One region of the Paraburkholderia sp. GAS199 genome, then DNA from elsewhere that is predicted to be linked to it. Evidence: riboswitches for the same ligand, from Rfam matches in the RefSeq annotation. Region 1 holds a riboswitch; the other holds the start of a gene.
The links. Region 1 has a riboswitch for glycine ahead of P3T18_RS05115 (FAD-dependent oxidoreductase). Riboswitches for the same ligand answer to the same signal wherever they lie in the genome.
Positions count from the first base shown of each region.

Region 2: linked by a shared signal. The riboswitch ahead of gcvT (glycine cleavage system aminomethyltransferase GcvT) and the one ahead of P3T18_RS05115 (FAD-dependent oxidoreductase) in region 1 are both predicted to bind glycine.

Region 1 is NZ_JBNDMM010000001.1:1,167,273-1,177,136, forward strand. Features, by position in the region: gene P3T18_RS05095 (ASCH domain-containing protein) at 1-327, opposite strand, end outside; gene P3T18_RS05100 (IS1182 family transposase) at 550-2,001, opposite strand; gene P3T18_RS05105 (GFA family protein) at 2,175-2,639, opposite strand; gene P3T18_RS05110 (hypothetical protein) at 2,860-3,231, opposite strand; partial or broken gene P3T18_RS05115 (FAD-dependent oxidoreductase) at 3,957-4,377, opposite strand; glycine riboswitch at 4,551-4,643, opposite strand; gene P3T18_RS05120 (porin) at 4,802-5,902, opposite strand; gene P3T18_RS05125 (CocE/NonD family hydrolase) at 6,086-8,029, opposite strand; gene P3T18_RS05130 (ABC transporter substrate-binding protein) at 8,026-9,639, opposite strand; gene P3T18_RS05135 (ABC transporter ATP-binding protein) at 9,636-9,864, opposite strand, start outside.
Region 2 is NZ_JBNDMM010000002.1:1,083,544-1,093,407, forward strand. Features, by position in the region: gene gcvP (aminomethyl-transferring glycine dehydrogenase) at 1-1,862, opposite strand, end outside; gene gcvH (glycine cleavage system protein GcvH) at 1,940-2,320, opposite strand; gene gcvT (glycine cleavage system aminomethyltransferase GcvT) at 2,384-3,502, opposite strand; glycine riboswitch at 3,583-3,741, opposite strand; glycine riboswitch at 3,776-3,876, opposite strand; gene P3T18_RS10905 (hypothetical protein) at 4,025-4,375, opposite strand; gene P3T18_RS10910 (oxidoreductase) at 4,550-5,599, opposite strand; gene P3T18_RS10915 (UvrD-helicase domain-containing protein) at 5,836-7,926, shown strand; gene P3T18_RS10920 (c-type cytochrome) at 8,019-8,924, opposite strand; tRNA gene P3T18_RS10925 (tRNA-Arg) at 9,210-9,285, shown strand; gene P3T18_RS10930 (NADP-dependent oxidoreductase) at 9,439-9,864, opposite strand, start outside.

The DNA of each region.
Region 1 (9,864 bases):
TCCTTCGCCTTCGCTAGCGGCGAATTCAGCACCGACGCGGTCAAATGGGACGATTTGCACTTCGGTGACTCGTAGAACGACCGCGGGGCTACCATCCCAGTCGAGCACGATTTCCATGTCATTGACCTTTGGAATCGGCTCACCGTCAAAATCCCAAGACCAAGCCAGACTGCATGTGCCACGCTTCACACCAGTAAGAATCAGTGCAATAAGCGATGCAGAAAGAGCTTCCGAATCCCCAAATCCACCAATTCGGACACACCCTTCGGGCAGATGTATACCTTTCTCGGCCAATTCGGCGACTAGCTCTCCTACAGTTTTGCCCATATGCCGACGCCCCTTGGATTACATCCGGTGTATCGAAACCTCACGGGCGTTGATTGTCGACTATTGGTAAGGGCGTGTCGAACGTCTCAAAATGGCCGAGGCCGTGTAAAAACGCGCAGAACGGCCGACCGATCCCCCCCGGCGTGGGCACAGTTGAGTTAGGACGTGACGCAGGCAAATGAGGTGATCGTATTTACTGGCAAACAGCGTCGGCGCGCGCATTCACGCGTCTGCCAGCTTCATCGCTCCCATCGTCTTTGCGAATCCGAGGATCCTGATGACTCGCTTGAGGTTGTATGCCAGCACGTGCAAACTCATTTCAGCGGCGACATGGCCAAGTCCGCGCGTCTGGAAGTGCGTTGTCCCCATCCAGTGCTTTAGTGTGCCGAACACGTGCTCGACCGTGCGCCGTCGCATCGTCATGGCATCGAGTTGGCGATCCAGCCTGGACTGCATCGCCTCAAGCACCGCTTCGTGTTCCCATCGTCGAATACGCCGGTAGTCGGTGGGCGTGCACCTGTTCTTCATCGGGCATTTCGGGCAAGCGCTGCTCCAGTAGGTACGCAGGGCCATCGGAGTTTCGCGCTCGACGGAAGTAAATCGGTAAATCGCCCGTTGTCCCGCTGGACATAGGTATTGGTCGTCTTTGGCGATGTAGATGAAGTCGGCCCGATCGAACCGTCCATCAGCCTTTGCACTGGAGGTTTGTGTTTTTGGCACCAGCGCTGCAATACCAGCGTCATCGCATGCTTTGATTTCCGTGGCGCTGTAGTACCCGCGATCGGCCAGCGCCTTGAGCTTTTTCTTGCCCATCGCTTCGCGCGCGGCTTTGGCCATCGGGCTGAGCTGAGCGCGGTCACTACCGACGTTCGTCACTTCGTGTGTCACGATGAGGTGATGCTTCGTATCAACAGCTACCTGAACGTTGTAGCCCACCACGCCTGTGCCCTTTGCTTGCGACATCATTGAACGTGAGTCGGGATCAGTCAGCGAAACCTGCTTTTCCGGTAAATCCTTCAACAGGTCCGCGGCCCGATCCAGATCGCGCATCTGCTCGCGCAGCGTCTCGATCTTTTCCCGCAGCCGTTCGGTTTTCGCTTCGACCTCTGCGGGTTGCGTGCGATCAGCAGTTTCCAGCGCATCCAGATAGCGCTGGATGCTTTGCTCGATCTGCTCCTGACGCTTTGCGATCTTGTTGGGTGTGAAGTTGTTGTCGCGACTGTTCACCGCCTTGAACTTGCTGCCGTCGATGGCAACGACTGCCTGGGTGAACAGCTTAAGGTCGCGGCATATCACCACGAAGCGGCGGCATACATTGCGAATGCCGGCGCCATTGCTGCGTCTGAACTCCGCAATCGTCTTGAAGTCCGGTGCGAGGCGACCGGTCAGCCACATCAGTTCGACATTACGCTGGCACTCGCGCTCCAGACGTCGGCTCGACTGTACGCGATTGAGATAGCCGTAGATGTAGAGTTTGAGCAGAACGGACGGATGGTAAGACGGTCGGCCCGTGATCGCCGGCGTAGTGCCTTCGAAGCCCATGGAAGCCAGATCGAGCTCGTCGACAAATGCATCGACGATCCGCACGGGATTGTCTTCAGCAATAAAGTCTTCGAGACATTCTGGCAGCAACGTTGTCTGATTGCGGTCTGCACCTTCCACAAATCGCCCCATCTCCGCCTCTCGCGCCACAGGTTGATTCAGTCTAGGAGATCGCGCGAGTTTTTACACGGCCTCGGCCGGGATGAGCCCGAAGACGACTGGATCATGTTGAAACAGGCGGCCGGCTCGCCAAATGGCGACGAGAGATCTGAGCACTGCGCCGTTCGGCGCTAATTCCGGGTTTCTTAGCGCCCGTCGATCTTCCGTTCGCGCCACAAGCGAAGCAATTCATCCTGCTCGCCGACACTTCCTTCAAAACTAGGAGTGCCATCTGGAATCAAAAACCATGGCTGTTTGCTACGGGTGAATATGTGCGCTATCGGGGAAAATTCGCTTTGGTTTTGCAGTGTGCCTGGTCTGAGCATAGCCAGATCGGGCTGATCAACGGGCTCGGCCCAAAGCCGCGTGTCACAGCGCGCGCATGCCTTGCTGCGCCGCTGCCTCCCACGACCAAAGTCAAAGGTCAGCATGATCGGCTCACCTTCTAGGACATGCAAATCGGCTCGACGGACCCACATCACAGGCAGCGCAGCGCCGCCTGTTCTTCGTTGACAGGTGGTGCAATGACAAACATAAAAAGTGAGTGGTTCGTGCCGGAGCTCAAACTCGATCTGACCGCAGAGGCAGCTACCGATGTAGGGTGCGGGCATACAAGGCTCCTAAATGCCGCAGATTGAAAAACGGGAAATTTTGTTAGTTCGGAACGTGCGTGAGCCAGCGAGAATTGTCGACGATCCGCCGACGAATGTCGAACGACCGGTTTCGCCGAACGCGGAAATTCATCGAAAGGGTATGCGCAACGCATTATCTCGGTCGACGAACTTTTGCAGGCGCCCCCAAGTGCCGTTCAACTTTCGCCAAAGCGGCCGCTTAAGCTGCTGTAGCGGGACGAGTTTCGCTTGAGAGAATTAGACCGTCTATTCCACCCAGCGTTGCCACAATTCCAAAGCTTGCGATCGTTGCTTGCTCTAGAAATGCGAACAGCACTGTCACGCAGACCCCGCCCAAGAAAACGGAAATCTGCAAAGTCCGTTCTTCGATTCCAAATAGCTTCCTACCGTGCGGACAACCCCGTTGTAGCAACGGCGCTAATAGCATCCAAAGGAGTGATGCCGGAACATAGCAAGCCACGGCAGAAAAAAACGCGGCTCCTAATATCGGAGCGCGGATCCAAAGAACAGCGATGGCTATCAATCCCAACGCGACATACCAGCCAATGCGCGATGCATATTTGCTTTTCATTTCTAGCTCCGGCCAGACCGACGGCACATTGTTAGCGATTCTGCATTTCCGGTCCAGCGTCGCTTGTTGGCCGAACTGAGACGACCGCCGACGAGATAACCGCCCATGCTGCGCGCAGCATTTCGACGAGCACTTAAAATGTGCGCGTTACTGGCGGCCGGCGTTGGATCAACGCGGGGTTGAGTAATGTTCGTACGATCAAGCGGGCAGGGAGCAGATGAAAGACAGCGCAACCGTTCTGTGCGTGCGGGACGTCCGTATTCTGCTGGTTGCAATGGGGAGGTCAAAATGAGCGCTACCCGGCGTGAGAATTCGTTGAGACGAAGCACTCCATGAAGCGGCACTGCGGGAACTAGAAGAGGCCGCGCTCTTCGCGGATGAGCTAATTTATCTTTTCCAGTCTAGCTGCCTCAACTCGCTGCACCACGTCTTCGTCGCCGGCGTAGCGCTTCACGCAACCGCACAGCTCAGCAACGAAATCGCGAGGCGCAGGTGGCTTACCTCGCGCAAGATAGCGATGCTTTCTGCCAGTGAGCCTACTCGTGGCATCGTGGATTTTCAACACTTTGGCATTCTGGAGCCGAATACTGTAAGACGGACGTCGCCGCAGGTGAACCGAGTGACCGGCTGAGTCGCACTTATCACTCGGTTTCGACATTCATGTGGCCGCGACTTTAGTTACAAGGCTGTTTCCAGCGCGACGGCCAACGTTGGATTTGTGGTGTCTTGTAGATATGCAAAATGCCGCGTCGCTTTAGATCGAAGTCGATGCCTTCGGTCTCGGCTATGGAGAAGAGATGCGCGCGCCGCGATCGCGAGCCGCACCGTTTCAACCGTATTCGCTTCATAACGCGGAATCTGCCGCAGGAATTCGCCTATCCACGAGTACTTGTGCTACGTGGGCATCGGATTGAGCAGCAACGGGGCGTCGCGCTTGAGCATCCAGCATAGGCCATTCATAACCGTAGCCACGCTGTTCCAGACTTCGGCGTTGCCCGCGGACGTTTGGCCACCATTGGCGAACGAGGTTTCCATCGCCGCATAGCGGCGACCTTCGAATACAGTGACTTGGTGGCCGCGTCGGGCGAGTGCGTGAGCAGTAGTGACGCCGGTAATGCTGGCGCCGATGATGGCGATTCGTGACATGACATTGTCCAGAGCAAGTTGTGAGCATCGCCGGCTTCGGTGTCCGATTGCTTCATCGAATCCGGCGTCGACGCCCCATCTGTCCATGTACCTGAGAGTTTCTTCCCGTGCGCATCATCCCAAGTGAGAGGAATCCCCTTCGGTGGGCGCGCGTGGCGCCGCTCTCCGGATGTTCCCGCAGCACGGTCCTTTTGCCTGAGAGTTTCCGGGGCGGTTGCTCCGTCGGCGTCGTCACAATTTCTGGCGATCTCTCCCGCGCTGCATTGCAGAACGGGTTAAACGATACCGGCTAGACGTTTTCGCCGCAACTGTCTCTGGAGTTGGAATTTGCCAGCAGCACATTCCAACTCGGCAAAAATGTGGTCTCGCGACTCGACACGACGGCAGCGAATGCATCGGTAGTACCTGAGCATTCGCCGGTTGATCAAAACTTATGGCGAATACCCGTGACGGCAATAAATTGCGTGTGAGTACTCGACGGGCCGGACGCGCCCTCGATCTGTGCGACCGCGTTTGTGGCGCGTTGATACAGCAAATCGATGTAGACGTCGGTTGATTTGGACAGGAAGTATTGCAACGCAGCCGTCGTCTGCCAGTAATGCCACGAGTCTACCGCTCCATTCGTCGATACATTCGTATAAGTCTCACCAACCGCCGCGTGCAAGGCGGGCGTGATGCGGTAACGCAGACTCGCTTCAGCGTTCTGATAAGTCTGATACTGGCTCGCAGGTGTCAGCTCGAACCGTGTGTTCGTATACATCAACCCGACGCTCGCATTACCGATGTCGTATAGCCCACCGGCGCCATAAATGCGTTGCTGGCTGATGCCTTTGAGAAACGTGAAGTAGTTATCGGATGGAATCGCGCCGGTTGTGTCGGTGGCCGGATGATCGAGCATCACGTAGGCCGCGCCCAGGTGCCACGGACCATTGGCATACGTCGCGCCGACGCTGTATGAACGGTTCGTCGCGAAATTGCCCGGATTGCCCGACAGCGCGTACATGGTGTTGATCTGCAAACCGTAAAAAACCGGCGTCACGTACTTGATCGAATTGTCGGTGCGAAACGTGTTATTGATATCGTCGACATCGAATGGATGCGTGCCGTACTGCACTGTATCGGTGGCGACTTGCAGCGGCTCCAGCGAATCCTGCGAGGCATTGTATTGACGGCCGAACGTCAACGTACCGTAGCGGTCGCTCGATAATCCGACCCATGCCTGCCGTCCGAAGATGCGCCCATTTGCGCTGGCCGTGCCGTTCATAAGATTGAAGCCGTTCTCGAGACGGAATACCGCACGGTTGCCGCCGCCAAGGTCTTCGCTGCCGAGTAGGCCCCAGCGCGAGCCCTGTTCGCTGCCGGCCGTCGCCTGGTAATTCGACTTGCCGACCTGATTGCTGGTGTAAGTGAAGCCACCGTCGACGATGCCATACAGCGTGACGCTCGACTGTGCATGTGCCGTGCCGGCCGCGAGTCCGATGGCGCCAATGACGAATAGTGTCTTCGGAAGTGTCTGTTTGCGCATGGCGCTGTTTCTCTTGAAGTTAGACCTGCTGTTAAAAATCGGTGTGCGCAACAAACGGAAGGTGTCGTGCCTTTACAGGGCGCTTCCGCGCATTCGCAGAAAACCCGGGCGAAAAGGGGCCCGGACGTCGCGCTGAACGCGACGCCTCAATGACCCGAAACTTGGGGTGTGGCGGAGGGGCTTCTAGCCGGCTTTTCGGCTATCCGCCGGGTTCGGCTGCATGGCTTCGAGCGAAGCCACCGCAACGATCGGCAGTACCACGTGCGACGCTTGACCCGCGCCGAAATGCACGCGATTCACCGCAATGCGTGGCGTGCGAGCCAGCGCGGGCGCCTCGCCGCTATTCTGATTGACGTCGAAGTGCGGAAAATTGCTGCTCGAGACATCGAGACGGATGCGATGGCCGCGCCGGAACAGATTCGCCGTCGCGAACGGTTCGATTTCGATCGCGTAGACGCGGTCTTGTTTGAGGGGGCGCGGCTCGGTCCACGATTCGTGAAAGCGGCAGCGGAAGATGCCGTCGGTCAGATTCATCGCGTAACCATGCGGGTAATCCGCATTCGGCGGATAGACATCGATCAGCTTCGCAGTGAAGTCGGTGTCGGGCGCATCGGACGAAATCCGCAGCTTCACAACAATCGGACCGATTACAGCAACATCTTCTTCGAGCGGCTCCGTCTGAAACACGAGAACATCGGCGCGTGCCGAGAGCGGCATGCCTATGTGCCGCGTGCCGAAGAAGCGCGCGTCCTCGCGCTGGTCGAACGCGCCGCCTTCGAAAACCGGCGCGCCCGAGGTCAGCGCTCCGCCTATCGTCGGCACCGGATTGGATGGATCGAACGAATACGAGGTCGCGGCGGGCGCTGCGTGCAAAGCATCATTCGATGCTGAAAGCGAGCCGTCATCGGCAAGATAGAACGGCGTGAAGCGCGTACCAGGCAACGGCCATTGCGTTGACGTGACCCAGCGTCCGCCGTGCTCCATGCGGCCCTGCGGATTACGCGCCCCACTGCCGCCGCCCATCACGAAGATACGTGCGATGGCATCGCCTGCCCCGTTCGACGCGCCGTCCGGTTGCAGCCAGCGGTCGAACCAGTCGGCGCGGAATGCCAGCCAGTCTTTCGCAATCTGGCCTTCGATCACCGCGTCGGGTCCAAATTCAACATCGCCGCTGTATGACACGTTGCGGTCGCCGTGCAGCCACGGACCCATGATCAGATAGGCCGGAGCGCCGGGCGTGCCGGATAAGGCGGCGAAATTATCGAGTGTGCTGCGCACATAAGCGTCGTACCAGCTCGAAATCAGCACCGTTGGCACGCGCGTCATGGTGTCGTAATAGCCCTCGGCATAGATGCCCGGCTGTTTCCAGTAGTCGTCGAACACGTCGTGCGTCCATTGCTCGAACAGATAGCGCTCGTATTCCGGCACCGTCGCCAGCGGTGAGTGACCCGGCCGCCAGGGCATCCGCGCAAACCATTGACGCAGATCGCTCGCATCCAGCGCCGCCGCAACGAGCGGATTCCCGGCGGCCACGGTGCTGTTCTTTGCACGGTTGAAGGCCCACGTCGCCTGCTTCAGTTCGAACGCGCCACCCTGGCGAATGCCGCAGCGATAGCCGTTGGCGAAACCGCCGGAGTCCAGCACCATGCACGCGAGTCCCGGCGGATTCAGGCAGGCGGCTGCAAGCTGCGTGTGGGCCGCGTACGAGAGCCCCATCGTGCCGACCTTGCCGTTCGACCAAGGTTGTTGAGTGATCCATTCGATCGTGTCGAAACCGTCCGGCCCTTCGGCGATATATTTTGTGAACGTGCCCTCGGAGTTGTAGCGCCCTCGGCAGTCCTGCAGCACCACGGCATAGCCGCGCGCGGCGAAATAGCGGGCCACGTCGGCACGATTCGCGGGCGGCTGGCCGTGATGGATTTCCGAACGCGAGATATCGGATTTGCCATACGGCGTGCGTTCGAGAATCGTGGGCAGCGGCGCGTCGATGCCGACGAGGTAACCGGCGGGGAAGTACACGTCGGTGGCGAGCCGCACGCCGTCGCGCATCGGCACCATGACGTCGCAAAACGGGTTGCGCGTCGAATCAGCGGGAAGTGCCCCGCTGCGGGAAAAAGCGTGGGTCATGGTTGGGTCTCGATGAAAAGCAGCGAGGTGCGTTCAGATTTGTTTGGATGGAAAATCACGCCTTTGCGTGCCGCCCAGTAGTCCACCGGGAAGTAGAGCGGCACGATGCCGTAGTCGCTGAAGCCTGCGTGCGCGGCCTGCTGCAGCAACTGCTTGCGCCGCGCCGGATCGAAGGTCGCCGCGGCTTCGCGCAGCAGCCGGTCGAGTGTCGGGTTCGAATAGCGAGTGCGGTTGAAGGCGCCCGTGCCGCTCTCACGTGAATAGCTTTCGAGCACGTTGGTGAGCGCGATCGCGGAATCGCTCGTCGTATTGCCGAAACTGAAGACGAACGCGCTGTAGCTGCGCCGCGCGGCAGCGCCTGCATACACGTTGTACGGTTGCGTGATGACATCGTTGACGGCGATGCCGCCGCGCGCGAGCATCTGGCCAAGCGCCTGGCCGAGATCGCCGTCACTCGCGAAGCGATCGTTCGACGAATGGATCGTCAGCCGGAAGCCGTTCGGATAGCCGGCCGCGACAAGCAGGCGTTGCGCGCCGGCAGGGTCGTACCGATCCGGTTGGAGCTGCGGGTCATAACCGCCCATGCCGGGCGGCACGATTTGCGCGGCCGGCAGTCCGGCACCGTTCAGCAGATGCTGCGTGATGGCATCGCGGTCGATCATCTTCGAGATGGCTTCGCGCACGCGCACGTCGCGTAGCGGATTGCGCGCGATCGTCGAACCGTCGGCGGCGGTGACGAACGGAGAAGCGTCGCGCGACGAATCGAGTGCGAGATAGATGAGCCGCGCGGACGGACCAGAAAAGAGCGTCACGTTTTGTTCGTGACGCAGGCGGCCGGTCGTGACCGGCGGGACGTTGTCGATCAGATCGACGGAGCCGGACAGCAAGGCCGACAGTCGCGCGGCATCGTTCGACACGAAACGGATGGTGCAGGTGTCGAAAACAGGCCGCTTGCCCCAGTAGTAGTCGTTGCGCACGAGTTCGAGACGATCGCCCGGAATCCAGCGTGCGAGACGATATGGACCGGTGCCGACCGCCACGGCGGGCAGGCGGTAGTCATTGCTCGCGTGACCGGCCGTGGCGTGCTGCGACACGATATACACGAGCCCGATCTGCTCGACGAACGCGGGTGAAGGCGTTTTCGTCACAATGCGCAGCGTCAGCGGGTCGACAACCTCGATGCGCTCGATGTTCGCGACCGCGCCCGAATACGGCGCGGGGCTGTTCGGCACGGACCGCGCACGGCGCAGTGAATACGCGACGTCGTCGGCACTCATTGTCGAGCCGTCCGAGAAGCGCACGTGCGGGCGCAGATGGAATTCCCATGTGAGCGGATCGAGCGCGCGCCACGACACCGCGAGGCCGGGCCGGACCTGCAGGTTGTCGTCCTGTTCGATCAGCCGCTCGAACATGTTCTCGGCGGTTTGCATATTGTTCTGCGTGCGCGAGAACAGCGGATCGAGTGATTGCGGCTCGGACGCGAGCGCCATCGTCAGCGAGCGCGCCTGAACGCTGGTGGCTGCGCTGGCGAAGCTCAGACCGCACGCGAGCGCGATTGCCGCCGTGCGTATGAGGCCGCGTCGGCGCATGGATGGAATCACCGCGCTCATTGCACCTCCACCAGATGACACGCGACCTGATGGGCGGCGCCGCTCTGGCGCAACAAGGGGCGTTCGGTGCGGCAACGCTGCGTCGCGTGAGGGCAGCGTGGATGGAAATGACAGCCGTCGGGCGGCGCGAGCGGCGACGGAATCTCGCCTTGAATCGACTCGAACTGGCGCTTGCGATTCGACAGGCGCGGCACCTGCGCAAGCAGCGCGATCGTGTACGGATGC
Region 2 (9,864 bases), on a different contig from region 1:
GACGCGGGAATCAGGCAGACGTTGCGATGCGCTTCGCCGCGCGACGCGTGGTAAGCGTGGATGATGAGCAGGCCGGCGTACTCGCCTTGCGAGCCCGCGTTCGGTTGCAGCGAAATAGCCGCGTAGCCGGTGGCGGCCACCAGCATTTCTTCGAGCTGGTCGATCATCTCGCGGTAGCCGACGGTTTGCTCGGCCGGTGCGAACGGATGGATCTGACCGAATTCGGGCCACGTGACCGGCAGCATTTCGGACGTCGCGTTCAGCTTCATCGTGCACGAGCCGAGCGGGATCATCGAGCGGTCGAGCGCGAGGTCTTTGTCGGACAGGCTACGCAGGTAGCGCAGCATTTCCGTTTCGGAATGGTGACGGTTGAAGACGTGGTGCGTGAGATACGCGCTGGTGCGTTCCAGCGAGGCGGGCACCGATGCCGTGTCCGACGCGGCGAGCTTTTCGTCGAGCGCATCGATTTGCGGCACGTCGTTCGAACCGGCGGCTTCCGCGAAGACGGCGAGCAGATCGGCCAGATCGCGGCGCGAGGTGGTTTCGTCGATCGACAGACCGACTTGCGTGTCGCTCACGCGGCGCAGGTTGATGCGCTTCGCTTTGGCCGCGTCGTGCAACGCCTGCGTACGCGCGCCGCTGTCGAAGGTGAGCGTATCGAAGAACGTTTCGTTGACTAGCGTGTAGCCGAGTTGCCTCGCGCCTTGCGCGAGCAACGCCGCGATGCGGTTCACGCGCAGCGCGATGGTTTTCAGGCCGTGCGGGCCGTGATACACGGCGTACATGCTGGCCATGATCGCGAGCAGCGCCTGTGCGGTACAGACGTTCGAGGTCGCTTTCTCGCGGCGAATGTGCTGTTCGCGCGTTTGCAGTGCGAGTCGCAATGCGGAATTGCCTTGTGCGTCGACGGTCACGCCGACGAGCCGGCCCGGCATCTGACGCTTGAACTCGTCGCGCACGGCGAGATAGGCGGCGTGCGGGCCGCCGAAGCCGACCGGTACGCCGAAACGCTGCGTATTGCCGACCGCCACGTCCGCGCCCCATTCGCCCGGCGGCGTGAGGACGGTCAGTGCGAGCAGGTCGGCGGCGACCACCACGTGGCCGCCCGCTGCGTGGATCGCGTCGGCCAGCGCGCGGTAGTCGCGCACGTCGCCGTTGACGCCCGGATACTGCAGCAGCACGCCGAATGCGTTGGCATGGGCGGCGTCCGCAGCCGGGCCGACTTTCACTTCGATGCCGACCGGCGTGGCGCGCGTCTTCACCACTTCGATGGTTTGCGGCAGCACGTCGTCGGCGACGTAGAAGATGTTCGACTTCGGCTTGCCGACGCGCTGCAGCAGCGTCATGGCTTCCGCGGCGGCGGTGGCTTCGTCGAGCAGCGAGGCGTTGGAAATCGCCAGACCGGTGAGGTCGACGATCATCTGCTGGAAGTTCAGCAGCGCTTCCAGACGACCCTGCGAAATTTCAGGCTGATACGGCGTGTAGGCCGTGTACCACGCCGGATTTTCCAGCACGTTGCGCAGGATGACCGTGGGCGTGTGGGCGTTGTAGTAGCCCTGGCCGATGTACGAGCGGAACACCTGGTTCTTGTCCGCGAGTTCGCGCAGCGCGGCGAGCGCTTCGGCTTCGCTTTTCGGCTGCGAGAAGGGACCGAGCGGCAAGGCTTCGGTGCGGCGGATCGTCTTCGGAATGACGGCGTCGATCAGCGCGGCGCGCGACGCGAAGCCGAGAGCTTCGAGCATCGCTTGCTGGTCGGCCGAATCCGGGCCGATGTGCCGTTCGGCGAAGGCGTCATGCACTTCGAGCGCGGCGAGCGAGAGAGGAGTGCGGTTCATCAGACGATCCGGGTGTTCGAGCTTCATGAGGTGTTCCTGGCGGTGCGGCGGTCCGTCTGGCGAATCGGACTTGCCGCACCTTGCGGGTTAAACGTAAAGGTGAATCAGGCGTCGATCGACTTCGAGTACGCGTCGGCGTCGATCAGACGCTCCTGCGTGGCGCCTGCTGCCGGCTTGATCTTGAAGAGCCAGCTGTCGTACGGCGTGGTGTTGACTGAATCCGGCGTGTCCGCCACCGCGGTGTTCGCTTCGATGATCTCGCCCGAGACCGGCGCGTAGATGTCGGAAGCGGCTTTCACGGATTCGATCACGGCCACGGTGTCGCCCGCGTTCACGGTCTTGCCCAGTTCCTGGACTTCGAAAAAGACGATGTCGCCGAGCGCTTCCTGCGCGTGGTCGGTGATGCCGACCGTCAGCGTGCCGTCCGCCTCGGTGCGGACCCACTCGTGCGATTCGGTGTATTTCAGATCGGCCGGGATGCTCATCGGATGCTCCTATGCGGTGTGATTCGGTATGAACTTGAAAGGGTGACGCACGCGCCGGTCGGCTTAAACCGCGAGCACTTTGCCGTTGCGTACGAACGGCAGTTTTACCACGCTTGCGGGAACGTTTTTGTCGCGAATCTGGACTTGAACGGTATCGCCCGGCTGCACGCCTTTCGGCACGCGCGCAAAGGCGATGGATTCCTGCATGGTGGGAGAAAACGTACCGCTGGTGATTTCGCCTTCGCCGTGCGGCGTGACGACTTTCTGGTGAGCACGCAGCACGCCTGCCGCCTTGCCGTTTTCCTTCAGGAGGATCAGGCCGACGAACGCGGCTTGCGAACCGTCTGCTTCGAGTTTGCCCTTGCCGACGAAGTCGCGCGGCGAAGTGAGGTCGACCGTCCAGGCGAGGCCGGCGTCGAGCGGCGAGACGTTGTCGTCCATATCCTGGCCGTACAGGTTCATGCCGGCTTCGAGGCGCAGCGTGTCGCGCGCGCCGAGGCCGGCGGGGCGTACGCCCTGAGCCTGCAGCGCGTTCCACAGCGCGATCACGTGATCCGCCGGGACGATGATCTCGAAGCCGTCTTCGCCGGTGTAGCCGGTGCGGGCGACGGTCAGTTCGCCGAACGGCGTGTCCTGAAGGCGGGCCGCGTTGAACGGTTTCAGGCCTTCCGTGGCGGCGCGTGCGGCCGGCACGGTTTGCCAGACTTTTTCGCGTGCGTTCGGACCTTGCACGGCGACGATCGCGTAATCGCGGCGCGGCGTGATGGTGAGGCCGAAGCTGCCCTCGGCGTTGAGCTGGCCGAACCAGGCGATGTCTTTATCGGCGGTACCCGCGTTGACGACCACGCGGAAATGATCTTCGCCGAAGTAATAGACGATCAGGTCGTCGATCACGCCGCCGTTCGGGTTCAGCAGACAGGAGTAGAGCGCGCGGCCCGGCGTTTGCAATTTGGCGACGTTGTTCGCCAGCGCGAATTCGAAGAAAGCGCGCACGCGCTCGCCGGTGAAGTCGACGACGCACATGTGCGAGACGTCGAACATGCCGGCGTCGGTGCGCACGGCGCGGTGTTCGTCGATCTGCGAGCCGTAGTTGACAGGCATGTCCCAGCCGCCGAAATCGACCATGCGAGCGTTGAGCGCACGATGGGTGGCGTTGAGCGGGGTGTGTTTGAGTTCGGTCATGGGGCCTCGGGCATCTCGCGAAACAAAAAAGGCCATGCGACGCTGCGCCTCGCGGCGTGTGCCTGCGAGCGAGTGCGATGCATGACCCCTCTGTCCTCGATACCTGAGAGATTGCGCTGCCGTGCGGGACTGGAATGCAGTCGACACGGTGAAACGCGCGCCCCTTCGGTGGGCAGCTTGCCGGGTTTGCATGATGCGAACCATGCAAACGGCTACTGCCGCTCTCCAGAGTGCGAAAAACCGGTGCCCGAATGTGGCCTGGGCGCGGATTCTTCGACGCGGTCGGTCCTTTTGCCTGAGAGTTTGCGGGTGTGCCCCTTCGGCGGCGCGGCCTACGATTTTCTGCGGCCAGCACGCTCTCCCGACGCGTGCGGCGAATGTACGCGAGGGCCGATGGCTTGTCAAATAAAGGCCCGCGAGCGGCGTGGGGGTTGACGCGGCGGCTGCGCGCCTGTCAAAAAAAAGCGCGGGACGTGATGCCCGCGCTGTGTTTCTACCGCTTCTCGCACGAACTGGAGCGAATTATTCGCCGATGGCGTGAGCCGCGTTATCCAGTTCCTGGTTCAGCACGCGCTGTTCGTCGCCGGACAGGCCGCCGCCGTGTTGCGCGGACATGTCGCGCGCTTCCTGACGGATCACGTCGAGGCGATGATGCAGCGCGCCGCCTTGCGGAGGCGGATAGTAGCCCTGGTTGACGTGGTTATCGATGCGGCGGCTCAGGTTGTCGATACGGCCTTCGACCTGATGCAGACGCTGGTCCGCGATCTGCTGCGGGCTGGGACGCGGTGCCGGTGCGGGTTGCGGCGCCACCACGCAGGCGGCGAGGGAGCTGAGCAAGGCGCACGCGGCAAGCGCGCGAGTGGTTCGATGCATGGACTCTCCGGAAGTCGTTGTCGTTTTGTCGTGCTACTCGGTAGCAACGGTTGGGTTCGGCTTCGCGCTGACCGGACAGCGACCCTTATTTGTAACGTTATGTACTTGTCGGGCGCGCGGGCATTTGTAAGCCGCGCCGCGAAGCGCAGGGTTGCGGCACGGCAAGGCGGCCGATCAGCGAACGCGTTCGAACGGCAGGCGCACGCCTTCGTCCGAGCTGCGCGCGGCCAGTTCGACGATGGTCATCACGTCGACGGCGTCCTGTGCGCTGACGGGAAACTTCACGCCGTTCTGGATCGCGTCGGCGACGGCGATATAGAAGCCGCTGTAGTCGCCGTCGCGGGTCCGCAATTCGCGCTCCACTTCCTTGTCGCCTTCGACCACGCGCAGCAGGCCGGCGGTGTTGCCGGCGCCGAAGCCGTCGTCGCCCGGACGCAGGCCGGCCTTCAGCTGATCTTCCTGCGTGTCGAGCCCGTACTTCACATAGCTGCCGCGCGTGCCGTGGATCGAGAAGCGCGGCGCGACCAGTGCGGTCAGCGCGCTGGCGTGCAGGACCACTTCGAATTCGCCGTATCCCAGCTGGATGTGCACGTAGTCGGGTGCGCCTGCCTGATCGCGATGCGTGCGAACCGTGGCGGAGACGGTTTGCGGCGCGCCGAACAGCGCCAGCGACTGGTCGATCAGATGCGGTCCGAGATCAAGCAGCAGGCCGCCGCCGCGCGACGCTTCCTCGCGCCAACGCTGCCGGACTTCCGGACGGAAGCGGTCGAAGTGCGATTCGTATTGCGTGACGCGTCCCAGCTCACCGCTGGCAAGCAGTTCGCGCACTGTCAGAAAATCGCCGTCCCAGCGACGGTTGTGAAACGGAATGAACAGCTTGCCGCGCGCCAGCGCAATGTTGGCGAGGGTGTGCGCGTCGGCGGCGGTGAGCGTGACGGGTTTGTCGACGACTACGTGCTTGCCGGCTTCCAGCGTGCGGCGCGCGAGGTCGAAGTGCGTGTCGTTGGGCGTGGCGATGACGATGCAGTCGAGTTCGTCGAGTGCGAGCAGCGCGTCGAGATCCGCGACGATTTTGGCGTGCGGATAATCGGCCAGCGCGTGTTCTGGCTTGCTGGTTGCAATGGCCGCGACGTTCGCGCGGCCGCAGTGCTCGATGACCGGTGCGTGAAACGTCGCGCCGGCAAAACCGTAACCCATCAATCCAATCTTCAGCGATGCGGACATGCGTGTCTTCCTGCAAAAACGGCGCGCCGCTTTGCCACCGCGGCGGCGGCGCGCAACACCCCGATTGTGGCATGTATCCGTGTTAACATCGCTCCTCTCGCGCGGATCGCGGCGAGCCGGAAAGCCCGCAACGATTTGCTTCGGCGCCCGCTCACAGCCCGCGCAGCATGCCCCCGGGCCTCGGTTTCGCATTTTCGTGCACGAGCGCCCTCAACCGTTTTACCCGTCCACAAAGTATGTCCGCAGGCCTGAATCCCGCTCAAAGTGAAGCGGTCCGTTATCTCGACGGTCCGTGTCTCGTGCTCGCCGGCGCAGGCAGCGGCAAAACGCGCGTCATCACGCAGAAAATCGCGCACCTGATCGAAGCCAAAGGCTTCGAGCCGCGCCACATCGCCGCCGTCACCTTCACGAACAAGGCCGCGGCGGAAATGCGCGAGCGCGTGGGCAAACTGCTCGAAGGCAAGACGCTCACCACGCCCGGCAAGGAAGGCCGCAAAGTGCCCGTCAACCAGTTGACGGTTTGCACCTTCCACTCGCTCGGCGTGCAGATTCTGCGGCAGGAAGCGGAACACGTCGGCCTCAAACCGCAGTTCTCGATCATGGATTCGGACGACTGCTTCGGCATGATCCAGGAGCAGGTCGGTTCGACGGACAAAGGCTTCATCCGCAAGATCCAGTCGATCATCTCGCTGTGGAAGAACGGCCTCATCATGCCCGAGCAGGCCATCGCGATTGCCGCGAACGAAGACGAGCATCAGGCGGCGATCGTCTACCGCAATTACGTCGCCACGCTGCACGCGTATCAGGCCGTCGATTTCGACGACCTGATCCGTCTGCCCGCCGAACTCTTCGCACAGAACGAGCAGGTGCGCGAGCGCTGGCAGAACAAGCTGCGCTATCTGCTGATCGACGAATACCAGGACACCAACGCCTGTCAGTACGAACTGGTGAAACTGCTGGCCGGCCCGCGCGCGGCCTTCACGGCGGTGGGCGACGACGACCAGGCCATTTACGGCTGGCGCGGTGCCACGCTCGAAAATCTTGGCCAGCTCAGCAAGGATTTTCCGAAGCTGCATCTGATCAAACTGGAGCAGAACTACCGCTCCACGGTGCGCATTCTCACCGCCGCGAACAACGTGATCGCGAACAATCCCAAGCTGTTCGAGAAGAAGCTGTGGTCCGAACACGGCATGGGCGACACGATCACCGTCACGCCGTGCAACGACGAAGAGCACGAGGCCGAATCGGTGGTGTTTCGCCTGTCGGCGCACAAGTTCGAGCGGCGTGCGAATTTCCGCGATTACGCAATCCTGTATCGCGGCAATTTTCAGGCGCGCATCTTCGAACAGGTGTTGCGTCGCGAGCGGATTCCGTACGTGCTCTCGGGCGGTCAGTCGTTCTTCGACAAAGCCGAAATCAAGGACATCTGCGCGTACCTGCGTCTGATCGCCAACGCCAACGACGACCCCGCGTTCATCCGCGCGATCACCACACCACGGCGCGGCGTCGGCAATACGACGCTCGAAGCGCTCGGCTCGTTTGCCGGGCAGGCCAAGGTGTCGCTGTTCGAAGCGGTGTACATGGGCGGCATCGAAGCGCGTCTGTCGCCGCGTCAGATCGAGCCGATGCGCGTGTTCTGCGACTTCATGCAGCGTCTCACCGATCGCGCCGAAAAAGATGCCGCCGGCACCTTGCTCGACGAACTGATGGACGCGATCCACTACGAGGCGTATCTGTACGACGCGTTCGACGAACGTCAGGCGCAGGCCAAGTGGCAGAACGTGCTGGAGTTCATGGAATGGCTCAAGCGCAAAGGCACCAAGGCCGAGCCGGCCGGCGCAGAAAATAGCGAGGCAACCGGCTACGACACCGCCGACGGTTTCGGCGACACGGGCAAGAATCTGCTCGGCCTGATCCAGACGGTCGCGTTGATGTCGATGCTCGAAGGACGCGAAGAAGACCCCGACGCCGTGCGGCTTTCCACCGTGCATGCGTCGAAGGGACTGGAGTATCCGCACGTGTTTCTGGTGGGCGTCGAGGAAGGCATCATGCCCCATCGCGGCGGCCCCGACGACGAGCCGATCGACGACGCGCGCATCGAGGAAGAACGCCGCCTGATGTATGTCGCGATCACGCGCGCGCAGCGCAGTTTGCATCTGAACTGGTGCAAGAAGCGCAAGCGCGCGAGAGAGACGGTGGTGTGCGAGCCGTCGCGTTTCATCCCCGAAATGCTGCTCGACGACGCTCCGCCGCCGACGCCCGAAGAAGCGCCGATGTCACCGAAAGACCGGCTCGCGAGTCTGAAGGCGCTGTTGCAGAAGCCTTGAGCGCGTCGAGTGTGGCTGGCGTATGAAAAAATCCCTGCCCGTGTTGCCACGGAGCAGGGATTTTTTATGCGGAATGCAGCAGTGGACGCGGCTTATTTGACGGCGCTCACCATGTAATCGACGGCGGCTTTCACGTCCGCATCGGAGGCGTTGGAGCCGCCTTTGGCCGGCATCGCGCCCTTGCCGTGCAGTGCATAGTTGTAGACCGTGTCCATCGGGTCTTTCAGACGCGGTGCCCACGCGTCCTTGTCGCCGAACTTCGGTGCGTTCAGCACGCCGGCCGCGTGACACGCCTGACAGACCTGCTGATACAGCGCCTTGCCCGCCTGCGATGCGTCCGCGCTCTGCGTGCCGCCGGCGGCCGGCGCCGCGGCTTGCGGCACGCTCGCCATGGCGGCCATCGCGGCGGCGGCCTGCGCCGCGCCTGCGTCCGATGCGCCGGCGGCAGCCGCACCCGATGCCGCCGCGGCACCCGACGCTGCGGCCGCACCCGCGACGGGTTGCGCCGGTTCAGGGAAGCTCGCGCCGGAATTGTTCGCCATGTAGACCACCGCGCGGGCGATTTCGAAGTCGCTGTAGTCGTCCGGGCTGGTGCCGCCGCGCGGCGGCATCGCGCCCTTGCCGGCGAGTGCCGTGTGCCAGAGCGTATCGAAGCCTTGCGAGATGCGCGGCGCCCAGTCGGCGGTATTGGTGAACTTCGGCGCGCCCGCCGCACCCGACGCGTGACACGCCGAGCAGACTGCCTTGTAGACTTCTTCGCCGCTCTTGTAGACGCGCGGCGCATTGGCGTCGCGAATGTCGACCTGAGCGAACGGCTTGATGCGAGCGGTGACTTCGGCGTCGGAGAGAGAGTCGGTGCCGGCGCCTGTGCGCGTCGAGTTGTCGACGTAGACAGCCAGTAGAACGATGATGACGATCGGTACAGCAAACCCGGCGATGATCGCGGCGATGAGCTGTGCGGGGGTCTTGATCGGGGCTCCGTGTGGTGCTTCGCTCATGCTTGTCTCGTCTCCGTGGGTATGTGAGCGGTACAGCGTGACGGCAACTTCTTGTTCTTTAATCAGCCACGGACGATTATAGACGCAAGATTTCGACGACGGCGAGGACCGCGGCGCGGTGTTCAGCAGGCGTTTACCCGCATCGCGAGGCGCGTCGGCGAGTGGCCTCAAAGCGCCGGAAACCGCGTCGCAGGCCGTCCGGTGGACGGTTCAGCCGAAACCGGGTATCCTTTCGGTCTCGCTTTGGCGTCGCTTCCGTTCAGGTTGCCGCGCTTTCGTGTTGAAGCGCCCGTAGCTCAATGGATAGAGTACTGCCCTCCGAAGGCAGGGGTTGCTGGTTCGATCCCAGCCGGGCGCACCAATTCTGGTCAAGTCTCAACGCGGTTTTCCCCCGTCTTTCCCATTCCAGTCTTACTCGAGACCGCAAGCCCGCGCGCCGCTCACGCATCGCCGCGAACAGCAGCCGTCGTTCCACCGACTGCCGCCCGCGCCGACTCACGCAGTCAACTACGCATCAAACGCGCACCAGCAGCTTGCCGAGATTCTTTCCTTCGAACAGGCTGTTCAGCGCTTGCGGCAGCACGTCGAAACTGTCCATATAAGTTTCCTGGTAAACGATTTCACCGTTCTTGACCCACGGCGCGACCGTTTTCAGCATCTCGTCCATGCGGTAGACGAAGTCGCGCGCGAGGATGCCCTGAATCGTGGCGCGCTGAAACAGCATGTGTTGCAGGAAGCGCGGCGCGAGGTCCGGTGTGTCGAGGCCGCCGTCGTACTGCGCGATCGCGCCGCAGATCACGATGCGCGCGCGGCGTTTGATGAGCGGAATGACCGCGTCGGTGACCATGCCGCCCACGTTGTCGAAATAGACATCGACGCCGCCGGTCGCCGCTTGCACGGCCGCCTGCAAACCTTCGAGCGTCGGATGCGCGCGGTAATC